Regions from separate parts of the Methylibium sp. T29 genome, predicted to be linked through region 2. Evidence: riboswitches for the same ligand, from Rfam matches in the RefSeq annotation. Region 2 holds a riboswitch; the other holds the start of a gene.
What was found. A riboswitch is a leader RNA that binds a small molecule or an ion and turns the genes downstream of it on or off. The one in region 2 is predicted to bind thiamine pyrophosphate.
Positions count from the first base shown of each region.

Region 1 (8,008 bases), on a different contig from region 2:
CGACGCGGCAGCCCCAGTGCCACTGCACGCCGGGGGCATGGTGGTAGAGCGAGAACATCGCCTTCACCGGCTCGATCTGCGCCTCGCCGGGGAGCAGCCAGGCATGGCCGGGCGGCTGCAGCGCGGGCTCCATGTCGGCCAGTTGCTGTGCCGAGAGCGGCGAGGCGGTCGCGCCCGGGACCGCCGCCAGGCGTGCCAGCACGCGCTGCGCGGTGGCGAAGTCGCTGCGATGCGCGAGCAGCAGGCTGCCGAGTTGGCCGAAGGCGGGCGGGTCGGGCAGTGCGGCGACGATGTCGCGCCACAGCGAAATGGAACGCCAGCCGAGCGTCGCGATGTCCGGGCCGGCGTTGTCGAGTTCCGCCAGCGGGCTGAGCATCCCGGCCGCGCTGAAGGCCGCGGCGCCCTGACCGTCGAAGCGCGGCTGCGGGCCGGGCGCCGGGTCGAACACGCTGACGCGGTGGCCGGCGCGCGCCAGCCGCCAGGCCAGCAGCCGGCCCAGCAGGCCGGCGCCGGCGATGCCGAGATCGAGCAAGGGCATGGCGTTCAGCCTTGTCGACGGCGAGCGGGATGTAGATCTCGCCGCCGGCCTGCCGGAACTGGCTCGACTTCTCGGCCATGCCGGCGCCCAGCGCCTGCGCCTCGCTGACGCCGCGCTGCGCGGCGTAGTCGCGCACCTCCTGGGTGATCTTCATCGAGCAGAACTTCGGCCCGCACATCGAGCAGAAGTGCGCCACCTTGCTGGCGTCCTTGGGCAGGGTCTCGTCGTGGAAGTCGCGTGCGGTGTCGGGGTCCAGCGAAAGGTTGAACTGGTCCATCCAGCGGAACTCGAAGCGCGCCTTGGACAGCGCGTCGTCGCGGGCACGGGCGCCGGGGTGACCCTTGGCGACGTCGGCCGCGTGCGCGGCGATCTTGTAGGCGACGATGCCCTGCTTCACGTCCTCGCGGTCGGGCAGACCCAGGTGTTCCTTGGGCGTCACGTAGCACAGCATCGCGGTGCCGAACCAGCCGATCATGGCCGCGCCGATGGCGCTGGCGATGTGGTCGTAGCCGGGCGCGATGTCGATCGTCAGCGGCCCCAGCGTGTAGAACGGCGCCTCGTGGCAGTGCTCGAGCTGCTCGTCCATGTTGGCCTGGATCATGTGCATCGGCACGTGGCCCGGGCCTTCGATCATGGTCTGGACGTCGTGCTTCCAGGCCACCCGGGTCAGCTCGCCCAGCGTGCGCAGTTCGGCGAACTGGGCCTCGTCGTTGGCGTCGGCGGCCGAGCCGGGGCGCAGGCCGTCGCCGAGCGAGAAGCTCACGTCGTAGGCCTTCATGATGTCGCAGATGTCCTCGAAGTGCTCGTAGATGAAGCTCTCGCGGTGGTGCGAGATGCACCACTTGGCCATGATCGAGCCGCCACGCGAGACGATGCCGGTGCGGCGGTCCGCGGTGAGGTGGATGAAGGGCAGGCGCACGCCGGCGTGGATGGTGAAGTAGTCGACGCCTTGCTCGGCCTGCTCGATCAGTGTGTCGCGGAAGATGGCCCAGGTGAGGTCCTCGGCCACGCCGCCCACCTTCTCGAGCGCTTGGTAGATCGGCACGGTGCCGATCGGCACCGGCGAGTTGCGCAGGATCCAGTCGCGCGTGGTGTGGATGTTGCGCCCGGTGGAGAGGTCCATCACGTTGTCGGCGCCCCAGCGGATCGCCCACACCAGCTTCTCCACCTCTTCCTCGATGCTCGACGTGACGGCCGAGTTGCCGATGTTGGCGTTGATCTTCACCAGGAAGTTGCGGCCGATCGCCATCGGCTCCACTTCGGGGTGGTTGATGTTGGCCGGGATGATGGCGCGGCCGCGCGCCACCTCGTCGCGCACGAACTCGGGCGTCACGATGGCCGGGATCTGCGCACCCATCGGGTTGCCGCGCAGGCGCTGTTCGCGCGGGGCGTCGCCGAGGTACTCCCGCATCCACTCGCGCTTGCCGTTCTCGCGCAGCGCCACGTACTCCATCTCGGGCGTGACGATGCCGCGGCGCGCATAGTGCATCTGCGTGACGTTGGCGCCGGCCCTGGCACGGCGCGGAGGCCGCTGCAGCGCTGCGGCGTCGAGGCGCAACTGTTCGATGCGCTGGGCCTCGCGGTCCTCGTGCTTCGCGCCGTCGTCCAGCGCCTGGTGCAGCCGGCCGGCATAGACCTCGGTGTCGGCACGCTCGTCGAGCCAGGGCGTGCGCACGCTGGGCAGGCCGCGCTTCACGTCGATCGCGACGCCGGGCTCGGTGTACGGACCCGAGGTGTCGTACAGCGAGACGGTCTCGCCGTTGGTCAGCGTCACTTCGCGCATCGGTACGCGCAGGTCGCTGCGCGAGCCTTGCAGATAGGACTTGCGCGAGGCGGGGAAGGGCTCGCGTGTCAGCGAGAGCAGGGTGGCGAGCTTGTCGGGGGCGTTCATCGTGGGCTCCTTCGTGAGAGTGATTGCTCCGAAGGTCGCCCCATGAAGACGCCCACCCGGGAAGGGGTGACGCCGCTGGAGTGAGAGCTCTTCTTCCGCCGGTACTAACCGGTTCAAGTTCGCGGGTTCGGATAACCGTCTCAGCACGCAGAACAGCGTGCACCCCGGAGCAGTGGTCATTGTGGAAGGGGGCGGGAACGACTGTCAATGCAGGGCGGCGATGAATTTCAGTCGAATCGTTTTCACGCGCCCGAACGCGATGCGACATCTGTCGCAGGCGAGGGTCTGCGTGCGACAGATGTCGCAGGCCTCGAGCGCGTGGAGATGGCTTGGCGTCAGGTCCGCGCAGGAGAACGAGCGCGACGCGGCCGAGGGCGCCGGTGGGCATGCTGCGTGCTATTGCAGGGGCGGTCGCTGCAGCGCGTGCAGTGGCCGCCGGTGTGTCCGGGACGCGCCTTTCGCGTGGCGCGCCCCATGAATCCCGGGGGTTTCCGCTGTGGCACAGCCCATGGCGATCGGGCGATCATCGAACAACAAGAAGAACTTCAGCCATCGGGAGTAGACGGCAGAAGCCATCGGAGGTGACGAATGATTTCTGAGCGCACGCAGCACATCGACAACGTGGTGTCGGTTGTCACCAACCCCATCGACGAGGCGTCCGAGAAGAGCCGCGTCTACAAGTCCTGGGCCCGCTGCGTCAACGACTACGGGCTCGATCCTTCTCGGCCGACGCCGGCGCGCATCCTGCCGTCGCAGGAGGTGCGCGAGCACCAGCAGCAGATCGAGGAGTTCCTGCGCGTCGCCCGCTCCGGCATGGAAGACATGTACCGCCGCGTGGCCGACCTCGGCTACATGCTGCTGCTGACCGACGCCGCCGGCATCACCGTCGACTACATCGGCAATCCGGCGTGGGACAGCGAGCTGCGCGCCGCCGGCCTCTACCTCGGCGCGGACTGGAACGAGGCTCACGCCGGCACCTGTGGTGTCGGCACCTGCCTGATCGAGCAGACCCCGATCACCTGCCACCAGGCCGAGCACTTCGACGCGACGCACATCGGGCTGACCTGCACCACCGCGCCGCTGTTCGACCCGAACGGCAAGCTGCTGGCCGTGTTCGACGTGTCGGCGCTGCGCTCGCCGCGCGCCAAGGACAGCCAGCACCTCGTGTTCCATCTCACGTCGATGTACGCGCAGATGATCGAGGACGCGAACTTCCTGCGCCACTTCCGCAAGAACTGGATCCTGCGTCTCGGCAAGTCCTGCGGCCTGGTCGACGTGTCCGGTGACACCATGCTGGCCTTCGACGACGACGGCCTGATCGTCGGGGCCAACACCGGCGCGCGCGCCAAGCTGTGGCCGTCGGCGCGCGGCCGTCAGGGCGGGGCGCTGGTCGGTCGCTCGCTGTCGGAGGTGTTCGCCACGCCGATGGAGGCCATCTGGCGCATCGCGCGGGCCGGCACGGGCCTGGACGTGTCGGTCACCTGCTCGGAGCCGCGTGAGCACTACTACGCCACGGTGGTCGCGCCGCGCGAGAAGGGCTCGCTGACCTCGCTGCTGGCGGACCGGCCGGTCACGGTGTCGACCGTGGCCCGCTCGGCCGACAGCTTCCCGGCGCTGGACCGGCTGGCCGGTGGCGACCCGGCGATGGACCGCCTGCTGGTTCAGGCCAAGCGCCTGGTGGACCGCAAGGTCAACATCCTGATCCATGGCGAAACCGGCTCCGGCAAGGAAGTGTTCGCCAAGGCGCTGCACGAATCGAGTTCGCGCGCTCGCATGCCTTTCATCGCGGTCAATTGCGCGTCGATCCCCGAGTCGCTGATCGAGAGCGAGCTGTTCGGCTACACGCCGGGCAGCTTCACCGGCGGCAAGAGCAAGGGCATGAAGGGCCTGATCCTGCAGGCCCACGGCGGCACGCTGTTCCTCGACGAGATCGGCGACATGCCGCTGCATCTGCAGACGCGCTTCCTGCGCGTGCTGTCGGAATCCGAGGTGCTGCCTCTGGGTGCGGAGCGGCCGATCCCGGTCGACTTCACCGTCATCGCCGCGACCCACCGCGACCTGCGCGACCGCGTGGCCGCGGGCACCTTCCGCGAAGACCTCTACTACCGCCTGTGCGGCGCGACGATGTCTCTGCCGGCACTGCGCGAGCGCGCCGACAAGCGCTACCTGATCGAGTCGGTCTTCAACGACGAGGCCAAGGGCCTGACCGAGCACGCCGGCATTTCCGCCGAGGCGATGGAATTGCTGCTGACCTACAGCTGGCCGGGCAACATCCGCGAATTGCGCAACGTGCTGCGATTCGCGCTGGCGATCAGCGGCGACGGGCCGGTGACGGTCGACGACCTGCCGCAGGAGATCGGCATGCAGCGCCTGGGACATGGCCGGCCGCTGCAGTTGCAGGCGAGACTGGGCGACGAAGGTATCGCGATGGCCGCGGGCGTTGACGACATCGACGCGGAGCGACTGCTCAACTCGCTCAAGCGCAACAAGTGGAACATCACGCTGGCCTCGCAGGATCTGAAGGTCTGTCGGGCCACGGTCTATCGGCAGATGAAGCGCTTCAAGATCACGCCGCCGAACCACCAGTAGCGCGCCGGGGGACCGCCCACCGCGCTGCAGTTGCTGCGGCGCGGCGGGAAAACCCTCCGGAGCCGCTGGCGCCCGCCTCCTAGAATGGGAATCCTTCTCAGGAGAGGATCCCATGACGCAAGCGAAAGTCCGGTCCCCGCGCAGCACGACCGCGCCGGCCGACGAAGCCCCGGACGCCGGCAACCTTCGGGTTCTGAAGAAGTACCCGAACCGCCGCTTGTACGACACCCAGACCAGCGGCTACATCACGCTGGCCGACGTGCGGCAGATGGTCCTCGACAACGAGAGCTTCGTCGTGCGCGACGCCAAGACCGGCGAGGACCTGACGCGCAGCATCCTGCTGCAGATCATCCTGGAGGCCGAGACCGGCGGCATGCCGATGTTCACGACGCCGGTGCTGGCACACATCATCCGTCTGTACGGCCACACGATGCAGGGACTGCTGGGCTCCTACCTCGAGAAGAACATCCAGGCCTTCACCGAGATGCAGAGCCGCTTCGCCGAGCAGTCCGGGCTGAGCACCGGCAAGGCCTACAGCCCCGAGCTGTGGGCGCAGTTCATGAACGTGCAGGCGCCGATGATGCAGGGCCTGATGAGCAGCTACCTCGACCAGTCGAAGAACCTGTTCGTGCAGATGCAGGAGCAGATGCACAAGCAGACCGAGAGCCTGTTCTCGGCAACCACCGGCGCGAAGAAGTAGCCGCCACCGGCCGGCCTCGGCCCACGCGAAGGCAGGACGACCCGGATCGGCGAAAATCCGCCGATGACCCAGACTGCTGATGCGGCTTCGACCGCCCTGACCTCGGGCGACGCCGCCTCCCGCAACATCCCCAAGATCGGCTTCGTCTCGCTCGGTTGCCCCAAGGCGCTGACCGATTCGGAGCTCATCCTCACGCAACTGCGTGCCGAGGGTTACGACACCTCGAAGAGCTTCGCTGGTGCCGACCTGGTGATCGTCAACACCTGCGGCTTCATCGACGACGCTGTGAAGGAGAGCCTCGACACCATCGGCGAGGCGCTGGCCGAGAACGGCCGGGTCATCGTCACCGGCTGCCTGGGCGCGAAGGCGGGCGAGGGCGGCGGCAACCTGGTGCGCCAGATGCACCCGAGCGTGCTGGCGGTGACCGGGCCGCACGCGACGCAGGAGGTCATGGACGCCGTGCACGTGCACGTGCCCAAGCCGCACGATCCCTTCGTCGACCTGGTGCCGGCCTACGGCGTGAAGCTCACGCCCAGGCACTACGCCTACCTGAAGATCAGCGAAGGCTGCAACCATCGCTGCAGCTTCTGCATCATCCCCAGCATGCGCGGCGACCTGGTGTCGCGGCCGATCGGCGACGTGCTGAACGAGGCACGTGCGCTGTTCGAGTCGGGCGTGAAGGAACTGTTGGTGATCAGCCAGGACACCTCGGCTTACGGCGTCGACGTGAAGTACCGCACCGGCTTCTGGGACGGCAAGCCGGTGAAGACGCGCATGACCGACCTGGTGGAGCGCCTGGGCGAGCTGGCCGAGCACTTCGGCGCGTGGGTGCGGCTGCACTACGTCTATCCCTATCCGCACGTCGACGAGATCCTGCCGATGATGGCCGCCGGCCGGGTGCTGCCCTACCTGGACGTGCCGTTCCAGCACGCGCATCCCGACGTGCTCAAGCGCATGAAGCGGCCCGCCAACGGCGAGAAGAACCTCGAGCGCCTGCAGCGCTGGCGCGAGGCTTGCCCGCAGATCGTGGTGCGCTCGACCTTCATCGCTGGCTTCCCCGGCGAGACCGAGGCCGAGTTCGCGCACCTGCTCGACTTCATGCGAGAGGCCCGCATCGACCGGGCCGGCTGCTTTGCCTACTCGCCGGTCGAAGGCGCGAGCGCGAACGCGCTGGCCGGCGCCTTGCCCGAGGCCGTGCGCGAGGAACGCCGGGCGCGCTTCATGGCGGTCGCCGAGGCGGTGTCGGCCGAGAAGCTGCGCGAGCGCGTCGGCGCCGAGATGCAGGTGCTGATCGATGCTGCACCGGCGCTCGGCAAGAAGGGCGGCCGAGGCCGCAGTTACGCCGACGCGCCCGAGATCGACGGCGTGGTGCACCTGCTGCCGCCGCAGAAGGCCTCGAAGCAGTTGCGCGTGGGCGAGTTCACGCGCGCCCGCATCGTCGGCACCCAGGGCCACGACCTGGTGGGCCAACCGCTGTGAGTCGCGCATGAGCGGCGGCAGCGACGACGGACGGCGCGGGGACGATCCGCTCACCACCGGCCTGATCCACCACCGCTACGAGCCGCCGGCTGGCTTCGGCGCGGTGCCGCCGGCGGTGCACAAGGCCTCGACGGTGATCTTCCGCAACGTGGCGGCCCTGCGCGCCCGCAACTGGAAGGAGAAGACCGGCTACACCTATGGCCTGCACGGCACGCCAACCACCTTCACGCTCGAGGAACGCATCGCGACGCTCGAGGGCGGGCGCCGGACCCTGCTGGCGCCGAGCGGCCTCGCGGCGATCGTGCTGGTGAACCTGACCCTGCTCAAGTCGGGCGATGAGGTGCTGCTGCCGGCCAACGTCTACGGTCCCGGCAAGGAGCTGGCACGGCAGGAGCTGGCGCGCCTCGGGGTCACGCACCGGTTGTACGACCCGCTGGATGCCGCGGCACTGGCTGCGATGATCGGACCGCAGACGAAGCTTGTCTGGCTCGAGGCGGCGGGATCGGTGACGATGGAGTTCCCCGACCTGGCCGGCCTGGTGGGTGCCTGCCGGGCGCGGGGCGTGACGACCGCGCTCGACAACACCTGGGGCGCCGGCATCGCCTTCTCGCCCTTCGATCAGGGCGTCGACATCTCGGTGCACGCGCTGACCAAGTACCCGTCGGGTGGTGGCGACGTGCTGATGGGCTCGGTGACGACACGCGACGAGGCGCTGCACCAGCGCCTGACGATGACGCACATGCACCTCGGCCTGGGCGTCGGTGCGAACGATGTGGAGTTCGTGCTGCGCTCGCTGCCGACGCTGGCGCTG
Region 1 covers NZ_AZND01000024.1:101-8,108, forward strand. The annotation lists partial or broken gene x551_RS24095 (FAD-dependent oxidoreductase) at 1-538, opposite strand, end outside; partial or broken gene thiC (phosphomethylpyrimidine synthase ThiC) at 561-2,429, opposite strand; TPP riboswitch at 2,503-2,606, opposite strand; gene x551_RS05580 (sigma-54-dependent Fis family transcriptional regulator) at 3,018-5,018, shown strand; gene phaR (polyhydroxyalkanoate synthesis repressor PhaR) at 5,131-5,718, shown strand; gene rimO (30S ribosomal protein S12 methylthiotransferase RimO) at 5,782-7,197, shown strand; gene x551_RS05595 (cystathionine beta-lyase) at 7,205-8,008, shown strand, end outside.
Region 1: it holds a riboswitch for thiamine pyrophosphate, as region 2 does, so the genes downstream of both, thiC (phosphomethylpyrimidine synthase ThiC) here and x551_RS12740 (TonB-dependent siderophore receptor) in region 2, are expected to answer to the same signal.

Region 2 (11,035 bases):
GCGGTGGCCATCGGGACCGATCTCTGGTTCGCCGGGCTGACCAAGATCTCGGGCTCCATCGCCCATTGGCGGCAGCAGCACATCGACCACGACATCCTGAAGCAGTTGCTGATGGGCAGCATCCCGGCGGCGCTGGCGACGATCGCCTGATGCACGCGACCGGCGTCACCAAGGCCTGGGCCAGCGCCCTGACGCTGGCGCTCGGCATCGCCCTGCTCATCACCGCGGTCACGGTGGCCTACCGGCAGGCCTGGCATGCGGTCGGCCTGAAGCTGGAGCGCTGGCTGCCGCAGGAGCGCAAGGCGGCCTGGACGGTGGCCTCGGGCGTCGTGCTGGGCGTGCTGGTCTCGCTGAGCTCGATCGGCGCCGGCGCGATCGGCGCCACCCTGATCCTGCTGCTGCACCCCCGGATCGAGACCCGCCGACTGGTCGGCACCGACATTGCCCACGCGGTGCCGCTGACGCTGGTCGCCGGCATCGGACACGCCACGCTCGGCCATGTGGACTGGCTCCTGCTGGTCACGCTGCTGGTCGGCTCGATCCCCGGCATCTGGATCGGTGCCCAGCTGACCCGCCAGCTGCCCGACCGGCTGGTTCGCGGCTTTCTCTGCACCGCGCTGGTCGCCGCCGGCGTGAAGGTCATTTACTGAACCACGATGGTTTGACAGACGAACGATGTACCAATACACCCCCTTCGACCGCGCCTTCGTGCACCAGCGCGCAGCGCAGTTTCGCGACCAGCTCGAGCGCAACCGCGCCGGCACGCTGGGTGACGACGAGTTCCGCCCCCTGCGCCTGCAGAACGGCTGGTACATCCAGCGCCATGCGCCGATGCTGCGCGTGGCGGTCCCCTACGGCGAACTCAGCAGCCGCCAGCTGCGCCAGCTGGCGCGCATTGCCCGCGAGTTCGACCGTGGCTATGCGCACTTCACCACGCGCCAGAACGTCCAGTACAACTGGATCCCGCTCGACCGGAGCGCCGACGTGATGGACCTGCTGGCCGACGTCGACATGCACGGCATCCAGACCAGCGGCAACTGCATCCGCAACACCACCAGCGATGCGCTGGCCGGCGTGGCACCGGACGAGATCGTCGACCCGCGGCCCTACTGCGAGATCCTGCGGCAGTGGACCACGCTGCACCCGGAGTTCGCCTTCCTGCCGCGCAAGTTCAAGATCGCCGTCACCGGCGCCACCGAGGATCGCGCCGCCACCGCCTGGCACGACATCGGCCTGCACCTGCACAAGAACGACGCCGGCGAGGTGGGCTTCCGCGTGCTGGTCGGCGGCGGCATGGGGCGCACGCCGATCCCCGGCGTGGTGATCCGCGAGTTCCTGCCCTGGCACCAGATCCTCGTCTTCATCGAGGCGATCGTGCGCGTCTACAACCGCTACGGCCGGCGCGACAACATGTACAAGGCGCGCATCAAGATCCTGGTCAAAGCCGAGGGCGAGCGCTTCATCGAACAGGTGGGCAAGGAGTTCGAGGCCATCCTGAGCCGCGACGTCGATGGCGACGCGCAACTGATCCCGCAGTCCGAGCTGGACCGCGTGTCCGCCTGCTTCGTGCTGCCCGAGGGCGTCGTCGCCCACGCGAGCGCCGGGGACGGTGCCCCGGCCGATGCCCCGTGGCCTACCGCAAGTGGCTGGAGCGCAACGTGCACGGCCACCGGCTCGCCGGCTATCGCGCGGTCACGCTGTCCGTCAAGCGCGCCGGCCAGGCGCCCGGCGACGCCACCGACACGCAGCTCGACCTGGCCGCCGACCTGGCCGACCGCTACTCGCACGGCGAGACGCGGGTCACGCACGACCAGAACCTGTTGTTGCCCTGGGTGCGCGAGGAAGACCTGTACGCGCTGTGGCAGGCCGCACGCGACGCCGCCTACGCCACGCCCAACATCGGGCTGCTGAGCGACATGATCGCCTGCCCCGGCGGCGACTTCTGCGGCCTGGCCAACGCGCGCTCGATCCCGGTGGCCGAGCAGATCACCGAGCGCTTTGCCGACATCGACGAGCTCTACGACATCGGCGACATCGACCTGCACATCAGCGGCTGCATCAACTCCTGCGGCCACCACCACAGCGGCCACATCGGCATCCTCGGCGTCGACAAGGACGGCGCCGAGTGGTACCAGGTCACGCTGGGCGGCTCCGACGGCTCGGCCTTGAGTGGCGGCCTGGCCTCGGCGGTGCCGGGCAAGGTGATCGGCCCGTCGTTCGCGGCCGATGAGGTGGCCGACGCCGTCGAGGCGGTGATCGAGACCTACCGCGGCCAGCGCGCCGCGAACGAGCGCTTCATCGACACCGTGCGGCGCGTCGGCCTCGAGCCCTTCAAGACCGCCGCCAACGCGGTGCGCCGCAGCACGGCGAAGGTGGCCGCATGAAATTCATCGACATCCATCGCGACGCATGGCGCACCGTCGGCGGCGAGGACGGCCCGATGGTCACCATCACGCCCGCCCCCAGCGCCTGCTGACGCTGACCCAATGGCACGGCGTGCGCAGCCAGTGGCCAGCCGACCTGCCGCTCGGCGTGATCCTGCCGAACGACGCCGACGTCGAGGCACTGGAAGGCGACCTGCCCCGCCTCGCGCTGGTGGCGCTGCAGTTCCCGAAGTGGGTGGACGGCCGTGCCTACACGCAGGCCCGCCTGCTGCGCTCGCGCTATCGCTTCACCGGCGAGGTGCGTGCCACCGGCGACGTGCTGGTGGACATGATGCCGCTGCTGGCCCGCACCGGCTTCGATGCCGTGGCGCTGCGCGGCGACCAGTCGGTCGAGGTGGCCGAGCGCGCGCTCGGCTTCTTCCGCGGCCATTACCAGGGCGACGCGCGCGACAACCACCCGCTGTTCGCGCTGCCGCCGGCCGCCGTCGAGGCCCTCGTCGCCGAACCGGTGCAGGAGTTCGTCGGCCAGGGAGCGGCGATATGAGCGCGATCGCGCTGTATGCGCGAGCCTCCGAAGGCTTCGAGGCGCGCGTCGCGCAAGCCGTGGAACGGCTGCGTGACGCGGCAGTTGAGCATGCCGGACGCATCGTGCAGGCCACCAGCCTCGGCGCGGAAGACATGGTGATCACCGACCTGATCGCGCGCCACGCGCTGCCGATCGCGATCGGCACGCTCGAGACCGGCAAGCTGCACGCCGAGACCAGCGCGCTGATCGACCGCATCGAGCAGCACTACGGCCTGGCGGTCGAGGTCTACCGCCCGAAGAACGAGGCGGTGATCGAGTTCGTGCGCACCAACGGCGAGGAGGCCATGTACCGGAGCCTCGCTTTGCGCAAGGGCTGCTGCGGCATCCGCAAGCTCGAGCCGCTGTCGCGCATGCTGGCCGAGCGCGGTGCCTGGATCACCGGCCTGCGCCGCGAGCAGTCCGACGCGCGCGGCGAGGTGCCGTTCCGCGACCACGACGACGCCGGCCGGCTGAAGCTCAACGCGCTGGCCGACTGGAGCTGGGCCGACGTGTGGCACTACATCGAACGCCACCAAGTGTCCTACAACCCGCTGCACGACCAGTTCATGCCCAGCATCGGCTGCGCACCCTGCACCCGTGCGATCGCGGTGGGCGAGCCCTTCCGCGCCGGCCGCTGGTGGTGGGAGGACGAGACCGCCAAGGAATGCGGCCTGCACGTCCACCAGGAAGCGGCCGTCGTCTCCGCGATCGGAGCTCCCCAATGAATGCGTCTCTCGACATGAACCAGTTGTTGCCCGAAATCGACCATCGTCATCTCGACGCGCTCGAAGAGGAAGCCATCTTCATCCTGCGCGAGGTGGCCGGCGCCTTCGAGCGCCCGGCCCTGCTGTTCTCGAGCGGCAAGGACTCCTGCGTCGTGCTGCGCCTGGCCGAGAAGGCCTTCAAGATGCGCAGGCAGGGCAATGAGTTCGAGGGCCGCCTGCCCTTCCCGCTGCTGCACGTCGACACCGGGCACAACTTCCCCGAAGTCATCGAATTCCGCGACCGCCGCATCGCCGAGATGGGCGAGCGCCTGGTCGTCGGCCACCTCGAGGACTCCATCCAGCGCGGCACGATCCGGCTGTCGCACCCGCTGGAGTCGCGCAACGGCCACCAGACCGTGACGCTGCTCGAGGCGATCGAGGAGCACCGCTTCGACTGCCTGATCGGCGGCGCCCGCCGCGACGAGGAGAAGGCGCGCGCCAAGGAACGCATCTTCAGCCACCGCGACAGCTTCGGCCAATGGCAGCCGAAGGAGCAGCGTCCGGAGCTCTGGAGCCTGTTCAACACGCGCATCAAGCCCGGCGAGCATTTCCGCGCCTTCCCGATCAGCAACTGGACCGAACTCGACGTGTGGCTCTACATCGCCCGCGAGAACATCCCGCTGCCGAACCTGTACTTCGCACACCAACGTCAGGTGATCCGCCGCAAGGGACTGCTGGTTCCGCTGACCGACGTGACGCCGCCCGAGGCCGGCGAGACCGTGGAGGAAGCGCTGGTGCGCTTCCGCACCGTCGGCGACATGACCTGCACCTGCCCGGTCGAGAGCCCGGCCGCGAACGCCGCCGAGATCGTGGCCGAAACGCTGACGGTCACCATCAGCGAGCGCGGCGCGACCCGCATGGACGACCGCACCTCGGACGCTTCGATGGAGCGGCGCAAGAAGGAAGGCTATTTCTGAACACCATGAATGACGATCTCCAGCACCACGCGCTGCGCTTCCTGACAGCCGGCTCCGTCGACGACGGCAAGAGCACGCTGATCGGCCGCCTGCTGTACGACAGCCGCGCGATCCTGGCCGACCAGCTCGACGCGCTGGAGAAGCGCGCCGCCGGCAGCGCGATCGATCTGTCGCTGCTGACCGACGGGCTCGAGGCCGAACGCGAACAGGGCATCACGATCGACGTGGCCTACCGCTACTTCGCCACGCGCCAGCGCAAGTTCATCATTGCCGACGCGCCGGGTCACGAGCAGTACACCCGCAACATGGTCACCGCCGCCGCCGGCAGCGACGCAGCGGTGGTGCTGGTCGACATCACCAAGCTCGACTGGCGCTCGAAGCCGGTGCAGCTGCTCCCGCAGACGCGCCGCCACTCGCTGCTCGCGCAGCTGCTGCGCGTGCCGAGCATCGTGTTCGCGATCAACAAGCTCGACGCGATCGACGCCGACGCCGAGGAGGCCTTCGGCGCAGTGAGCGAGGCTCTGAACCAGTTCGCCGGCCAGGCCGGCATCGTGCCGGCAGGCATCGTGCCGGTCTCGGCGCTGCGCGGCGACAACGCCACGGTGCGTTCGGCCGTCTGGCATTGGTACAGCGGCCCCACGTTGCTGGAGCTGCTGCACACGCTGCCAGCCACCGACGAACGCCACGACGGCGCACTGCTGATCCCGGTGCAATACGTCGCCAAGCAGGGCGAACAGGGCACCGGCCATCAGCCGCGCACGGCGTGGGGTCGCATCGCCCACGGCAGCGTGCGCGCCGGCGACACGGTGCAGGTGTTCCCGAGCGGCCAGACCGCCGTCGTGGCCGAGGTGCGCCATGCCGGCGCGGTGGTCGATGCCTGCGAAGCCGGTCAGTCGGCGGGCCTGGTGCTCGACCGCCAGCTCGACATCTCGCGCGGCGACTGGATCGCCAGTGCCGCGCCGCTGCAGACGACGCAGCAATTCGCCGCCACGCTGGCCTGGCTCGACACCGAGCCGGCGCAGGTCGGCCGCAAGTACTGGCTGCGCCACGGGCATCGCTGGGTGCAGGCGCGCATCACGGCCATCGACAGCCGGCGCGACATCCATACGCTGGAAGACACCGACGCGCACGAACTCGCCGTCAACGAGATCGGCCAGGTGCAGATCGAGGCGCAGGCGCCGCTGCCGGTGGAGGCCTATGCGGCCAATCGCATCGGCGGTGCGCTGATCATCGTCGACCCGGCCAGCAACCGCACCAGCGGCGCGCTGCTGGTCGCCGCGGCGGCCTGACGTGGCCGATGTGATGGACAACGGCCTCCCGCCCGTCGTCTTCATCGGGGCCGGCCCGGGTGCAGCGGACCTGATCACCGTGCGCGGCGCGCGCCGCCTGGCTGCGGCCGAAGTGGTGCTGTTCGACGCGCTCACCGATCCGGCCCTGCGCGAACTGGCGCCGCAGGCGCGCTGGGTCGACGTCGGCAAGCGCGGCTTCTGCCATGCGACCGGCCAGACACGCATCAACGCCCTGCTGGTCAAGTTCGCTGGCCAGGGCCTGCGCGTCGTGCGTCTCAAGGGCGGTGACCCCAGCGTGTTCGGCCGCCTGGAGGAGGAGCTGCTAGCGCTGGCGGCCGAGGGGCTGACGGCGGAGGTGGTGCCCGGCGTCACCGCCGCCATGGCCGCTGCGGCGGCAATGCAACGCCCCTTGACGCGCCGCGGCAGCGGCCGCAGCGTCAGCCTCAGCACGGCCATGACGCGTGCCGGCGAGTTGCTGGCGACCCGCAGCGCCGACACGGAAGTGTTCTACATGGCGGGACGCCAGCTTGCCGCGCTGGCCCGCCGCCTGCGAGATGCCGGCTGGCCGGCGGAGACCCCGGTCTGCGTGGTCTCGCGCGCCGGCTGTACCGACCAGTTGAGCAGCGATCATCGGGTCGCCACGCTGGCGGAAGCCAGCGTGCTGCACAGCGGCCGACCCGCCGTGGTGACGGTCGGTGTCGGGGCCGCGGCCCTGCCGCATGTCGCCGCGCGGCAGGCCCTGCGGACGCGAGACCCCGCCTGCGTCCCGGCGACCCGTTCCGTGAAAACCCCGAACCCTTAAAATTGTGTGCTTTGCGTCGTTCGACGCCGTCCCTCACCCACCCCGAACCGCCATGACCCACGTCGTCACCGAAGCCTGCATCCGCTGCAAATACACCGACTGCGTCGACGTCTGCCCGGTGGATTGCTTCCGCGAAGGCCCGAATTTCCTGGTGATCGACCCCGACGAGTGCATCGACTGCGCCGTCTGCATCCCCGAGTGCCCGGTCAATGCGATCCTGCCCGAGGAAGACGTGCCCGGCGACCAGCAGCAGTTCATCGCGATCAACGTCGAGCTGTCGAAGAAGTGGCCGAGCATCACGAAGCGCAAAGCCGCCCTGCCCGATGCCGACGACTGGAAAGACCGTACCGACAAGCTCGGCGAACTGATCCGCTGACCGAATCCACCTTGCCTTTCCTCATGGACCCGCAAATCAACCCCGCCATCACCGCCACCGCGAACAGCCACGACGGCCCGATCGAGACCGACGCGGTCATCGTCGGTGCCGGCCCGGTCGGCCTGTTCCAGGTGTTCGAGCTCGGCCTGCTCGAGATCAAGGCCCACATCATCGACTCGCTCGCCTACCCGGGCGGTCAGTGCATCGAGCTCTATCCGGACAAGCCGATCTACGACATTCCCGCGGTGCCGGTGTGCACCGGCAAGGAACTCACCGACAACCTGCTCAAGCAGATCGAGCCCTTCGGTGCCACCTTCCACCTGGGCCAGGAAGTCACGCTGGTGAACAAGCGCGACGACGGTCGCTTCGACCTCGAGACCAGCAAGGGCACGCGCTTCATCACCAAGACCATCTTCATCGCCGGCGGCGTGGGCTCGTTCCAGCCGCGGCTGCTGAAAGTCGACGGGCTCGACCAGTTCGACAGCAGTCAGCTGCACTATCGCGTGCGCAACCCGAGCGCCTTCGCCGGCAAGAACCTGGTGATCGTGGGCGGCGGTGATTCGGCGCTCGACTGGACGCTGAACTTCGTCCAGGACGGCCCGAACAAGGCCGAGAGCGTGATCCTCGTGCACCGCCGCGACGGCTTCAAGGCCGCGCCAGCCTCGGTCGCGAAGATGAAGGAACTGTGCGACGCCTACGAGATGCAGTTCATCGTCGGCCAGGTCACCGGTTTCGAAGCGGCCGAAGGCCAGCTCCGCAGCGTGAAGGTGACCGGCGGCGACGGCGTGACCCGCGTGGTGCCGCTCGACATGCTGCTGGTGTTCTTCGGCCTGAGCCCCAAGCTGGGCCCGATCGCCGAGTGGGGCCTGAACATCGAGCGCAAGCAGGTCGTGGTCGACACCGAGAAGTTCGAGACCAACGTCCCGGGCATCTTCGCGGTTGGCGACATCAACGTCTACCCGGGCAAGAAGAAGCTCATCCTCTCGGGCTTCCATGAGGCCGCGCTCGCCGCTTTCGGCGCCGCGCCCTACATCTTCCCCGAGAAGCGCATCCACCTGCAGTACACCACCACCAGCCCGAAGCTCCACAAGGTGCTGGGCGTGGAAACGCCGGTGTTCGACTGAGCGCGGCACGTCGCGTCGTGAACGGAGCCCGCCGCGTGCGGGCTCCTTCTTTTTGGGCGTGCGCGCTACAGCCGGTGATCCGCACGTCATAATCCGTACGTGTCGCGCAGCACCGCGCGACACCAGCTAGGGGTGTTGACCCGCTCTCGCAAGAGGCCCGGGCTCGACTGAGAAAGTCCCTTCGAACCTGATTGAGGTAATCCTCGCGCAGGGAAGCGATCTTCGGTGTGCCTCGCCCCGCCCTGCGGGTGCGTCCACCTTGCGGAACCGCCGCCCTGCCGTCGCATTGGAAGCACGATGCAACGTCTCGACCGTTCACTCTCACCCACGTGGCACTCGCCACGCTGGCCAGCACCGCAACTGCCCAGGCGGCCGACGACACGGCGACGTCCCTGCCCACGGTCAGCATCTCGGCGCCCCGCGAAAGCAACCGCGCCGAACTCACCGGCTTCGGCGACATCCCGCTGACGCGCAGCCCGCTGCAGGCGCGCGTGATCGGCGAGGAGCAACTCAAGGACACGGGCGCGCAGAACCTGCGCGCGCTGACCAGCCAGGACGCCAGCGTCAGCGACGCCTACAACAGCGTGGGCTACTGGGACTCGCTCACGGTGCGCGGCTATGTGCTCGACCAGCGCTACAACTACCGCCGCGACGGGCTGCCGATCAACGCCGAGACCGCCATCGCCCTGGACAACAAGGCGCGCATCGAACTGTTGAAGGGCACCAGCGGCATCCAGGCCGGCACCAGCGCGCCGGGCGGCCTGGCGAACCTGGTCGTCAAGCGGCCCGATGCCGACGTGCGCAGCGCCACGCTGGCCTGGCGCGGCGCGAACAGCGTGCTCGGCGCGGTGGATCTGGCCACCCGCTTCGGCAACGACCGGGCCTTCGGCGTGCGCGTCAACGTTGCGGCCGAGCACCTCGACCCCGAATTGCGTGCCGCGAAGGGCAAGCGCCACCTGTTCGCGCTGGCGGGCGACTGGCGCCCCACGCCCGACACCCTGATCGAGGCTGAAGTCGAGACCAGCCGCCGCTCGCAGCCCAGCCAGCCGGCCTTCAGCCTGCTCGGCGATCGCGTGCCCAGCGCGAACCGCATCGATCCGCGCATCAACCTGAACAACCAGCCGTGGTCGCAGCCGGTGGTACTGGAAGGACAGACCGCCAGCCTGCGCCTGACGCAGCGCTTGAACGCCGACTGGAGCGCCAAGGCGCACTACGGCACGCAGCGGCTCCACACGGACGACCGCCTGGCCTTCCCCTACGGCTGCGACGCCGAGGGCAACTATGACCGCTACTGCAGCGATGGCAGCTTCGACCTCTACGACTTCCGCAGCGAGAACGAGCGCCGCGTCACCAACGCGCTCGATCTGTCGCTGCAGGGCCGGTTCGCCACCGCGGGCCTGGCTCACCAGCTGACCGCCGGGGTGCTGTTCTCGCGCTTCAAGGCGCGTTTCGAGCAGCAGATCTACACCTACGCCGGCGTGGGCAGCATCGACGGCAGCGCCGTCACGCCGCCAGGGCCCGCGATCCTGAGCGACAACACGGATCGCACGGAGCGCAACACCGAGCTCTACCTGCGCGACGTGATCCAGCTCACCCCCGCCCTCAGCACCTGGCTCGGCCTGCGCCACACGCGCCTGCACCGCGACGCCGTCACCACCTCGGACACCGAAGCCACCGGCTACGGCCAGAACGTCACCACGCCGTGGATCGCGTTCAATTACGAGTGGCGGCCCGGGCTGATGAGCTACGTGAGCTGGGGCCAGGGCATCGAATCGCAGGTCGTGCCGAACCGGCCGCTCAGCTACAGCAACCCCGGGCAAGCGCTTCCCGCGCTGAAGAGCCGGCAACTGGAGTTCGGCCTCAAGGGCCGCACCGACGCACTGGACTGGAACCTGACCGCCTTCGACATCGACCGGCCGGTCTACGCGCGCGACGACAGCGTGGTACCGAGTCCGCTTCGATCCGATGGCAGCGCACGGCATCGCGGCCTGGAAGCCGGCATCGAGGCCCGAACGGGGGCGTGGACCTGGGTCGCCAGCGCCATGCTGCTGCATGCCGAGCGAACCGACAGCGCCGACCCTGCGGTCGATGGGCAGCGCCCGCCCAACGTGCCCGAGCGCGTGTTCAAGCTGCAGACCCAGTACGCGGTGGCCGGCTGGGCCGGGCTGAGCCTGCAGGGCGGCATCGTCGCCGAGAGCGACCGCACGCTGCTGCCGGACGACGGCGCGACGCGCATCCCCGGCTGGGCACGCGTCGACCTGGGAGCGCGCTACGCCCAGAAGATCGACACACGCACGCTGGTGTGGCGCATCGGCGTCGACAACGTCCTCGACCGACGCGCCTGGCAGGAATCGCCCTACCAGTTCGAACACGCCTACCTCTACCCCATGGCACCGCGCACCTGGCGCGTCTCGCTCAGCGCGGACTTGTGAGCGCGACAGCGAAGCCGCTATAATCTGCGGCTCAATTCCTCGATAGCTCAGTCGGTAGAGCGCCGGACTGTTAATCCGTAGGTCCCTGGTTCGAGCCCAGGTCGGGGAGCCAAGAAGTGTGGGGGTTAGCCGGTAAGTGCCTGCTAACCCCTTTTGCTTTAGTAGGCGGGTAGTAGGCAAGTGACGCTTGTTCGCACTACGCGCTTGCTCAAAATGGAGATCGCGATGTTTAGTCCCGATTCGCCGCTAAAGCGACTTCCCCCGAACTCCAATCGCAAGCTGTTGATTTGCCTCGATAGCTTTTGTCACTCTGCGCAGATCTGCGAGCTTGCTTACGGGCGGCTCTATCGTCAGCTGACGAAACTCGCACTCACCAAAGAGA
Region 2 covers NZ_AZND01000100.1:361-11,395, forward strand. The annotation lists partial or broken gene x551_RS12695 (sulfite exporter TauE/SafE family protein) at 1-650, shown strand, start outside; partial or broken gene x551_RS12700 (nitrite/sulfite reductase) at 676-2,384, shown strand; gene x551_RS23515 (DUF934 domain-containing protein) at 2,497-2,928, shown strand; gene x551_RS12710 (phosphoadenylyl-sulfate reductase) at 2,925-3,674, shown strand; gene cysD (sulfate adenylyltransferase subunit CysD) at 3,671-4,630, shown strand; gene x551_RS12720 (GTP-binding protein) at 4,636-5,919, shown strand; gene cobA (uroporphyrinogen-III C-methyltransferase) at 5,933-6,721, shown strand; gene fdxA (ferredoxin FdxA) at 6,774-7,097, shown strand; gene x551_RS12735 (NAD(P)/FAD-dependent oxidoreductase) at 7,121-8,221, shown strand; TPP riboswitch at 8,340-8,452, shown strand; gene x551_RS12740 (TonB-dependent siderophore receptor) at 8,551-10,653, shown strand; tRNA gene x551_RS12745 (tRNA-Asn) at 10,690-10,765, shown strand; gene x551_RS25245 (hypothetical protein) at 10,879-11,035, shown strand, end outside.